Regions from separate parts of the Thalassolituus sp. UBA3500 genome, predicted to be linked through region 1. Evidence: riboswitches for the same ligand, from Rfam matches in the RefSeq annotation. Region 1 holds a riboswitch; the other holds the start of a gene.
The links. A riboswitch is a leader RNA that binds a small molecule or an ion and turns the genes downstream of it on or off. The one in region 1 is predicted to bind cobalamin.
Positions count from the first base shown of each region.

Region 2: linked by a shared signal. The riboswitch ahead of B2R29_RS02405 (ABC transporter ATP-binding protein) and the one ahead of B2R29_RS07950 (TonB-dependent receptor) in region 1 are both predicted to bind cobalamin.

Region 1 covers NZ_DFQB01000032.1:96,885-102,340, reverse strand. The annotation lists gene B2R29_RS07955 (two-component system sensor histidine kinase NtrB) at 1-1,434, shown strand, start outside; cobalamin riboswitch at 1,475-1,696, shown strand; gene B2R29_RS07950 (TonB-dependent receptor) at 1,793-3,748, shown strand; gene B2R29_RS07945 (hypothetical protein) at 3,776-4,969, shown strand; gene grxD (Grx4 family monothiol glutaredoxin) at 5,061-5,381, opposite strand.
Region 2 covers NZ_DFQB01000005.1:64,021-69,476, forward strand. The annotation lists gene B2R29_RS02390 (hypothetical protein) at 1-240, opposite strand, end outside; gene B2R29_RS02395 (LPP20 family lipoprotein) at 315-890, opposite strand; gene B2R29_RS02400 (FKBP-type peptidyl-prolyl cis-trans isomerase) at 1,002-1,484, opposite strand; cobalamin riboswitch at 1,585-1,737, shown strand; gene B2R29_RS02405 (ABC transporter ATP-binding protein) at 1,867-2,751, shown strand; gene B2R29_RS02410 (FecCD family ABC transporter permease) at 2,748-3,776, shown strand; gene cobT (nicotinate-nucleotide--dimethylbenzimidazole phosphoribosyltransferase) at 3,776-4,822, shown strand; gene B2R29_RS02420 (adenosylcobinamide-GDP ribazoletransferase) at 4,819-5,456, shown strand, end outside.

The sequences.
Region 1 (5,456 bases):
TGGCAGCAAACGCCGTACATGCACTTGCTGGAAGACATTCGCGAAGCCAACACCCGCGATGACGATGGCCGGATTACTCTGAAACTCCGAGACCCTGACCTTCACCCACTTATTGAAGCCCTGAATGACCTTTTCTGGCGCCGCAACCAGCGCACACAACACCTGAAAACGGCCCATCAACAAGCAGAACATGCCCGTCTACGTGCAACACGTCTGTCGACAGAAACCCGCCAGATGAACGAAAATCTGGCGAAAGAAGTGTCCGTCCGTCGTAGCGTCGAAGTACAGCTGAAAAATACCCAGACCCTGCTCGACGGTATTCTGAATGCCATGCCGACCGCTCTGTTCGCACTTGATTCACGCAACCGCATCGTTCAGTGCAATGAGCAGGCGGGTGACTGGTTGAACATGGAATACTCCCAACTCAACGGCTTGCCTCTGACGCAGCTGATACCAGAATTAGGCGAGCTCAACCTGATGCCGTCGACCCCTGGAGAAACACCAAAAATGGTGAAGTCCGAGCGGGTAAAGATCCGCTTCAATGACAAAGTACTGGTCACCGATGTACTTGCTTACCCATTGCCGAGCGGCCAGCAAGCGCGCCTGGTCATCCGTATCGACGATGTGTCCCAGCGTCAGCGTATGGAGGAAGTCATGGTGCAGACCGAGAAAATGATGACGGTCGGTGGTCTGGCTGCTGGGATGGCCCATGAAATTAACAATCCTCTGGGCGCTATTCTCCAGAACTTACAGAACACACGTCGGCGGCTGGACCCCAATCTCGCGGCCAATCAACGCCTTGCAGACGAGCTTGGCTTAAGTATGGATCTGCTGAACGAATACCTCACGGGCAGAGGAATTGACCAGTTTTTTGATCACATCCAGAGTGCCGGTGAGCGTGCTGCACGAATCGTCGCGAATATGCTGCAGTTTTCGCGCAACGACCATCTGCAAAAGCGCGACATCGGCATCACCGAGCTCATTAATACGACCCTGAATATTGCCCACAACGATCTTTCGTTGAAACATATCGATCTGGACATCGATAAAGCCGCAGGCGATGCCCAGATTCACTGTGTGCCGAGTGAGATTGAACAGGTATTACTGAACCTGCTGCGCAATGCTCAACAAGCCCTGGAAGAACACGATGGCGGCGAAGGCTGGCACCCTAAGGTAAGAATCAAAGCAAGCCGCCAGAGCAATATGACCTGTCTCGAAATTGAAGATAACGGCCCCGGCATTCCGGCAGATATTGCACCTCATATTTTCGAACCCTTCTACACCACCAAAGAAGTCGGCGACGGTACCGGGCTCGGGCTGTCGGTGTCGTACTTCATCGTTACATCACACCACCAGGGACGCCTGAGGTATCAGCGCAGCGCCCTGGGTGGCGCCTGCTTCGTTCTCTGCCTTCCCGCCGAAAAGAACGGATGACTTAACAGCGTCCAACTTGACCCAACTCACTCCCACGAGTACTCTCCCCTGCAATTCAGGTGCCTCTGTCGGCAAGACAGAGGTTAAACGGGAAGACTGGTGCGTGTAACAACAAACCCAGCGCTGCCCCCGCAACGGTGATCGACCAGGTATTGATACAACGCCACTGTGCTATGCATGGGAAGGCATCAACACCGGAAGCCCTCAGAATGTCAGGGTTTCAGTCGTCAGCCCGGATACCGGCCTGTGAAGATTAACCGATGTTGCGGTGGGCGACAGGTCGGTGGTAAACGCGTGGCGACAATCCGCTACGCGCCTCCATTGGCTGATCCCAGCTGCAGCATCTGCGGATGTTGTTGTGACTTTTACATTCCGAACTGCGTTTCTGATCTCTGCTCTCAGCCCAGCAATTGCTTTGGCAAACGGTGAAACTGTGCCCGACGCACTCACCCTGCCAACGGTCGTCGAAACAGCTCAGCGGGTGACCACCGCTGGACTGACAAGTATTGATGGAGAGGAACTGCAGTCACGTTATGGCAGTCTGCAAAATTACCTCAAAAGCCTGACCGGTATGCAAGTGCAGCACAGCGGTGGGCTCGGTGATCCGGTATTGCTCTCTGTTCGCGGCGCCAGCGGCCGTCAAACCACCGTGCTCGTCAATGGTATCCGCATAAACGATGCTCAGGGTGGCGGTTACGACCTCAGCCAGATCCCCGTTGATATGATTGAACGGGTCGAAATATCCAGCAGCGGCAGTCATGGTGGCCTCTACGACAGCGCAATCGGCGGCACTGTTAATATTATTACCCGTGAGCAGGAGTATCAGAATCAACTGGCGGCCGCCGTAGGTAATCATGGTTATAAGAGTGCTTCAGCACGCGGCAATATCAATAATTATCTTTCGGTATACGCGGGTAGCGAATACAGCGAAAATAGCTTTGATTACCCAGTCCCAGCGCCTTGGAATGGCGATGCACGCAATTCAGAAGAAGCGCTGAACAATGCGGAGTTCTTCCGCCATACCGCGCAACTTGCAGCGACAACAGGCACCGTCGTCAGCCAGCTGAGCTGGCAGCATCAGCGTAAAAACATCCCGGATTATTTTCGGAATTCACCAGAAAATAAAGCCCACTACAGCACCCGGGAAATTCGATTTACGACGTCTAACTCGAACGCCTCAGCCTCTGAAGGATTTCATCTACCCTGGTCATTTGCAGTGTCACGCAAAAACGAAAGCTATCGTGATCCAGAGAGTAATATAGGCTTGGGTGAAGACGATAACCGCTACCGACTCCGCCATGCCGAAATCGCGACATCACCACAATTGCACTCAGGCAAACTGGTACTCAGAAGTGGCATCCGGGCCGAATTTGATGAGTATCAAAGCCGCTATGTAAATGATACCGACAGCCGCGATTGCACAACTCCGCAAGGCAGTTGTGATCAGAGCGCAAAGCAGCAGGTCATCAATCTGACTGCAGGTGCTGACTACCGAATCAGCCCGCCATGGAAGACCAGTGCAAGTATCTATCACCGTGGTTACCGCACAAGTAATGAACGAACTCATGCCGATGACGCGGCACGCACTGAGAGTAAAGACAGTTTCACCGGTGCCAGCGCGTCATTTACTCATGTGTCGTTGTTCAGCGAAACTGCGCTCAGCGCCCGCCGAAGCGTTCGTATACCCAGCCTGTATGAGCGTTATGGTGACAGAGGTTTAATGCTCGGTAATGACGACCTTTCGGCAGAAACGTCGGATAACCTGAGCATCGACGTACGTCTGTTTAGTCAGCAATCAGAAGCCACTCTGTCTGTATTTTCCCGTAAAACCAAAGACACCATTGTGCCCATCTATGACAGTCGCGGTATCGGCCGTTATATCAATGTGTCTGACTCGATCATGCAAGGCGTTGAGGTTGAGCTGATACACACTGAAAAGCTCAAGGGAATCACACTAGAGCCGACGATATCGGCAGCAAGCTACACCAGTGAACTGATCAGCGATGTACGAGCATTTGAAGGAAAACAAGTGCCAGGCATCTATCACGACCGCTATCTGTTCGGCCTGACTACGTCTTACCAACAGCATTCACTGTCGTTGGATTACGAATTGGCGGGCAACCTCTATCTGGACTCAGGCAATAATATCGAAGGCGACATACGGCGTTCACTCGATCTGACTTATCAGCTCGAACAGAACCGTTGGGGTCTCAGAGTAGCAGCAAACAATTTAACCAATAATCAGTTCCGGGATTATTCGAACCGACCCGTTGCAGGACGGCAGATTTATCTTTCGGGACACTTAAATTTTTAAAGTAAACGAATTCAATAACGAGGTGGCATGATGAAAAAACTCGCATTAACTGCGCTCTCTACAGCCCTGTTGACCGGCTGTTTTGGTGACGACTCTTCCAACAGCAGCAGTGTTAGTGGGCATACCTTTATTGCTCAAATGCGAGCCGCTGATTATTCCAGTAGTGAAATCGCGGTCGGCACCGTAGGCGAAACCGAAATTGTTGAAAACTATGCAAACAAGGATGCCTCGGACTATACCATCGATGTTTACGAGCAATACCTCTACCACATTGGTAAATTTAATATTGATACGCTGACACGTTATGACGCCGCTGCTGAATTCCTTCAGGCCGATTACACCTACAGCCTCACTGAACCAGAAAGCTCATCAAGTAATACTTACCAATTTGTACAAGTTGCAGAAGATAAGGCGTACGTAATCCGCTACGGAAAATCCAGCATTCTGGTTGTTGACCCATCTGCAGATGAAGAGAATTTTGTCCTTGGAGAAATTGGTCTGGCTGCTTATGTCGCAGAGGGCGCAACCTATCCACGTATGTCTGCCGCCGTCGTCGCGGATGATAAATTATTCGTTGGTCTGCAGCGCCTGGACGCCGACTACCAACCGACACAGTCTTACGTTGCTGTCATTGATATCGAAAGTGATAACGAGATCGACACTAATACCAACGAGACCGGACTGAAAGGTATTCCTGTTAATGCCGATAACTTGTTTAAATTAGTCGCTGATGACGATTACGTGTACGTCTCAGGTCGTGGAGACTACAGTAATAATTCGGGTGCACTCGACCGGATAAGCCTTGATGACTATGCAGTGACTAACTTAGTTAACGGAACCACATTCTCTGACTTAAACGATATTTCAGATGATGAAGATACAAGTAACGACACTTACTACCATGTGATGAGTATTGCTCTGGTAGACGATACAGGTTTTATAAAGCTGAACCTGGAACAGGGTTATACCAACCTTCGCAGTATTCTTTATAGCTTTCCACTGGACGACGTGGCCAGTTTTACGGCTGTGAACCCTGACGTACTAAAAGACGAGAAGATCGGCATTCTTAAATCAGGCCCTGACAACACCTTGTGGGTTGGTATTGATAACGCAGAAGCGCCTGATATCGTTGTCCTCAACGAAGAGGGCGAAGTGCAGGGCGAAGCTCTCAAATTTTCAATGCCGGTTATTGATCTTGAATTTATGGAAATTCGAGACTGATCGAAGGCAGTCATATACAAAAAAGCCCGCACTAAGCGGGCTTTTCTGATTTACGGGTACCGAAGCAGCTGTCCGACCCCACAAGCGGTGTTTACTCAGCTGGCGCTGCTTCTTCAAGCAGAGTCTTCAGCTCACCTTTTTCGTACATTTCGGTGACGATGTCACACCCACCTACCAGCTCACCTTTCACCCACAACTGCGGGAAGGTCGGCCAGTTACCGTACTTAGGCAGATTCGCGCGAATGTCCTGATTAGACAGTACATCAACGTACGCAAACTTCTGACCGCAATCCATGACTGCTTGCACGGTGCGTGCAGAGAAGCCACACAGTGGCTGGTTCGGTGAACCTTTCATGTACAGAAGGATGTCGTTGTTTTCGATCTGATCTTTAATGACCTGCATGATATCCATAGCGTCTGTCTCTCACTGTTCGTATTAACTGAAACTGGCGGCAGTTTACCATATTCCCGACCATGATGCTCAGGT
Region 2 (5,456 bases), on a different contig from region 1:
TGTCGGTTTTGGGGCTTTATCTTCTTCTTCGCCTGATTCTGTGTCGACTGGCTCCCAGCGCTGCTTCAGAAACCCGATAAAGGCTTTATCATTCTCGTCGAGGTAGCTTTGAAACTCTTGCTGAGTTGCCGCGCGCCAGCGCTCGTAATCGCTCATCCCCGGGTTTGCGATGACGGATAGTGCGGCTGTGCACGCTGCCAGGCCAGTGGTTATTAGCGTGAGGCGGAAAATATGTTTCATTGGAGCTCCCTCAAAACAAAAAACCGGTACAGAGTTGCCCCGGTACCGGTCTGGATATCATGCGATGAGCTGACTCAGTTCATGTTCAGCATTTCTTCGCGCATTTCGTCGAAAGACTTCTGTGACTGGAATTTCTGCCACAGCGCTTTCTCGTTATTCATCGAGGTTTTCAGGGCCTCTTCTGCCAGCTGGTTCACGGTGTCGGCGTCGAGACCAACGAGAACCACCATGCCGCCGCTCGGCGTGGGCATCTGACGGAAGATCTTGCTGCCAGTCAGTGTCTGCTTGGTAATCTGTTTTGTTGTCACAGAGTTAACCTGATCAACCGTTTCGTCGTCCGCGGTGCCCGTGGTTTCGGCGTACTGCTTGATCATGTTCTGAACTTCAACCTGCATCGTCTGAGCAAGTTCAACACGAGCAGCAGTGGCTGCCATCTGCTTCATGAAGTTTGCGCCAGCCGCAGACTTGTCGGCATAACCAACGGCGGTCAGGTCGACGCCATCAACAGGTGCACCGCACACCCATGCAGGAGCAGGTTGCATGCTGCCATCGGCGAATACACATTCAGCAACTTGAGGTGCCGGTTCGTTAGAAGAACACGCAACCAGCAGAGTGGCGGCAGCGGCAGTAAACAGGTGACGGATGTTCATCCTTAATCTCCTACAGGTGTTTTAAACGATTCATTCGAGAATAGCCGAAGCAATATTAAAATACCACCGCACTCAGGCGGCTATTCCCGGCAGGTCTGATCTGCGTCAGGCTCAGTGCTGGTGGCCGCCAACACCGTGGGCGTGGCCGTGATCAAGTTCTTCTGCAGTCGCTGCACGAACGTCCAGAATTTCGACGTCGAAATGTAAGGTTTTTCCGGCAAACGGGTGGTTCGTGTCTACGTCGGCCATAAAGCGTCCGACCTTGACGATAGTGACCTGACGTTCGCCCTGATCGGTATGCACCGAGGCGACCATACCTTTGCTCCACTTCTTTGAGCCTTGCAGGTGCTTTACCGGCACACGCTGAACCGAGCCCTCTACGCGATGGCCATAGCCGTTCTCAGGTGTGACGGTGATTTCGAGTTTATCTCCGGCCTGTTTGCCCTCAACAGCCTTCTCGAACCCCGGAATCATGTTGTTGTGCCCTTGCAGGTAAACAATCGGATCGTGACCCGCTGTAGACTCAATCTGTTTGCCATCGGCATCTTTAAGAGTGTAGTGAAGCTGAACAACCGTATCTTTGGCGACAATCATGGGCGTTTCCGTAATTCGTAAATAGTGTGATCAGGGACAATCTATAGGGCGTGAAGTATCCGGTATCCGTGTGTTTACTGCAACGCTGACGCCTCTGTGCGATAATCCCCGCCTGTCCGGATTGATAGTCTTCAGATTGTCAGTCTCAGGAGGGGAACCCGGTGGAAATCCGGGGCTGTGCCCGCAACTGTAAACAGTGGCTTTTAACCAGTCGACTGTCAGCCAGATTGCCTCCCGGACGTGCAACCCTATTTCTATGATCGAGCGGGTTACTCGATGATGAACTCTCTGTTCGGGCAGGTTTCTACTGCGTCCCCGAAGTGCGTCCATCATCCGTATTCTGCCCTTAACGTGCCGATATTGAACTTATGTACGGATGTCGATGGTAAATCAGCCTCAAAACAACAGTCACGGCCCTGGCGATGCAGATCTGGCGCATATTAATGTTGAGCGCTTGTCTCTGACCTTGGGGGTTAACGCTATTCTGCGGGATATTTCGTTCACTGTAGAATGCGGCAGCCTAACCGGTATTGTTGGGCCTAATGGTGCGGGCAAGTCGTCGTTACTGAGAGCAATTTACTGCCACCGCTACGATCAACCGGCCTCGCTGTCGGGTCAGGTGATGATTGCCGGGCATCCCGTGCATAAGATGAACAGGCGTGAGCGGGCCTGCAAAATTGCCGTCGTGCTGCAGGAATCTGCGCTGCCTTTTGAGGTCTCCGTGCGCGAAGTACTTGCCACCGGCCTGACGCCTCGCAAGCCATTGTTATCCTTTACCAGCAGAGACGACACCCAGCTGATTGAGCGTATTGCCGCAGATCTCGATGTGATGCGTTTTATTGATCGTGACTTTGGCTCCCTGTCGGGCGGCGAAAAGCAGCGAGTATTGATTGCCCGTGCGCTGGTGCAACAACCTCAGATACTTCTCCTGGATGAACCCACCAACCATCTGGATATTCAGCATCAGATTGAGACACTCAGTCTGGTCCGCTCATTGGGCGTAACCGTTCTTCTTACCATTCACGACCTGAATATGGCTGGTGCATACTGCGACCAATTATTGGTGCTGAATAAAGGTCAGTTGGTCGCTAATGGTAAACCCGATCAAGTACTTAATCGCGAACTGATTCAGGATGTATTTCGGGTCTCTGCGGACGTTGCCATCGTCCGGAATACGCATACTCAGGAGCGCCGTATTCGTATCGCTTACGATATGCCCTCCCGCGTGCCCGTGGCTGCCCAACCTTCCAGGGAGTTCAGAAAATGAAAATACCGTACGCATTCGCGGTCGTACTGGCGTTCTCTGTTCTTTGCCTGTCTGTGATGGGGGCAGCGGCACAAGGTTCGTTTGATTTATCGTTCCTGAATGTTTTGCATGGAATGTTCATCTGTCCCTGGGCCGACCAATGTCAGCTGTCTCTGATTGAACAACAAATTCTTACCGACATTCGTTTACCGCGTATTTTAATGGCACTACTGGCCGGTGCGGGCCTGTCGGTCACTGGCGCCATCCTTCAGTCCGTGACACGCAACCCGCTCGCTGATCCTTACCTTTTTGGTATTTCATCGGGTGCGGCATTAGGTGCCGTGTTAGCGATGTCGGCTTTCTCAGGAATGCTTGCCGCAACGGGGCTGAGTGTCGTGCTAAACGTGACGACCGGGGCCTTGGCCGGTGGGGCGTTATCTGTATTTCTGATGCTGACGCTTGCGGGGAAATCCGCAATTCAGGTTGAAAAACTACTTCTTTCCGGGGTGGCGGTTTCTTTTATGCTCAGCGCATTTACCAGTCTCGTTATTTATTACTCGACGCCCGAAACCGCAGCGACCTTGTTGTTCTGGCTGATGGGGAGTTTTTCGGGCAGTAACTGGGCTGACCTTATGCTGCCATTTCTGGCGGTTACGCTTGGCAGTGGTCTGTTTTTTATATTCTCGCGCTGGCTGGTGGTAATGCAGCTAGGCGAGGAGAGTGCCGCCACACTCGGTGTGCCCGTGCATAAATTACGTTTAGGTATGTTGCTTGTGTGCTCCGCAATCACTGCGATTCTGGTTGCTGAGGTCGGTGGCATAGGTTTCGTCGGGCTTATGATTCCTCATATTGTTCGTTTGCTCGTTGGTGGTCAGCTGCACCGGGTATTGCTTATGTCTCTGTTGATCGGTGCGACCTTTATGATCTGGGTCGACGTATTGGCCCATTCTTTACTTCAGGATCAGGTTTTGCCCGTTGGTATTGTTACATCCGCGCTGGGCAGCCTTTTCTTTTTTATTATTCTTAAACAACGACAGAGTCGTTGATGGCAGGTGTTATGTTTTCGGTTTCTCCGGTGTCCCACTCTCGGGATGCTGTCATCCAGCAACGCATTGATATGAAAACCAAACCCCCAGGAAGTCTGGGGCGGTTGGAATCATTGGCGGCTCAGTTGGCAGCGATCACCGGCGTTGAAAAAATTCGACTACATAAACCTGTCATGATCGTATTTGCGGCTGATCATGGCATTGCCGAAGAAGGCGTTAGTATTGCGCCTGCAGCGGTCACTCAGCAGATGGTTAAGAATTTTATTGATGGCGGGGCGGCAGTGAATTGCTTCTGTCAGGTTGCCAGTATGTCTTTGTACGTGGTGGATGCCGGTATTCTTAATGCAATAGAAAGTGGGCGGGTTATTAATCAGCGTTTGGGCGCTGGCACTGACAATATCGCTAAAGCCCCAGCGATGTCGCGCGAAACCGCGGAGTCAGGGTTGACCCTTGGAGCTGACGTCGTGCGTCAGCGTGTTGCGGAAAGCAGCAATGTATTTGCCTTCGGCGAGATGGGAATTGGTAATACCTCAGCGGCATCTGCTGTGCTGGCAGTTATTCTCGGGCGCTCAGTCGAGGAGACTTGTGGTCGTGGAACTGGCATCGATGATGATGCATTTGAGCGTAAAAAGTCTTTGATTGCAGCGGCGTTCGAACGTCATCAAGCGACTCAGTCGCCTGATGATACGATCAATATTCTTGCCTCGCTTGGCGGCTTTGAAATCGTCCAGATGACAGGGGCAATGTTAGCTGCGGCAGAGCAGCAGTGCGTCATTATGGTGGATGGCTTTATCGCTTCTGTAGCGGCTCTGGCTGCGGTCAGAATAGCCCCAGAGGCTCGGGATTATATGGTCTTTTGTCATCATTCAGAAGAACAGGCCCATTCTCTGATTTTAGAGGCGTTGGACGCTGAACCCTTGCTTGACCTCGGCCTGCGACTGGGAGAAGGAACTGGCGCTGCATTGGCGTATCCTTTGTTGCAGTCGGCGCAGTCTTTCTATAACTACATGGCCAGCTTCGATGACGCAGGTATTACTGCGGTATGAGTCAGATACGTGAGCAATTGAACCTGTTTTGGATTGCTGTGGCGTTTTTCACACGGATACCGGTACCCGCGTCGGTCGAATTCAGTCAGGCGAGCCTCAATCGAGCCAGCCGTTATTTCCCCGCGGTAGGCTGGTTGACCGGTGTGCTTTGTGCTGCCGCTCTCTGGCTGTTTATGCAGGTATTTCCTCAGGATGTTGCCGTCGTATTATCCATCGCAGTGAGCCTGCTGCTTACCGGCTGCTTTCATGAAGACGGCCTTGCAGATAGCAGCGACGGTATGGGGGGCGGCTGGACCCGCGAGCAAAAGCTCAGCATCATGAAAGACTCTCGCATCGGTACCTATGGCGCTGCGGCTCTCTGGGTCTCTTTAACGCTCAAGTTTGTTGTTTTATCCCAGCTGATTAATCCTGTTTTTGCATTACTGATCGCACATCCGTTAAGTCGCGTAATACCGACGGTATTTATCACTGTGATGACCTATGTCTCAGACGCAGATACGTCGAAAGCCAAGCCATTGGCAGAAACGGGCTCCAGAAGTGACACAGCTATTGCAGTGCTAACAGGCGGTCTTGCGTTGTTGGTCGTAGCAGATGCTCTGGCTGTCCTGACTCTTCTTGTTGTGCTTATTGTTTT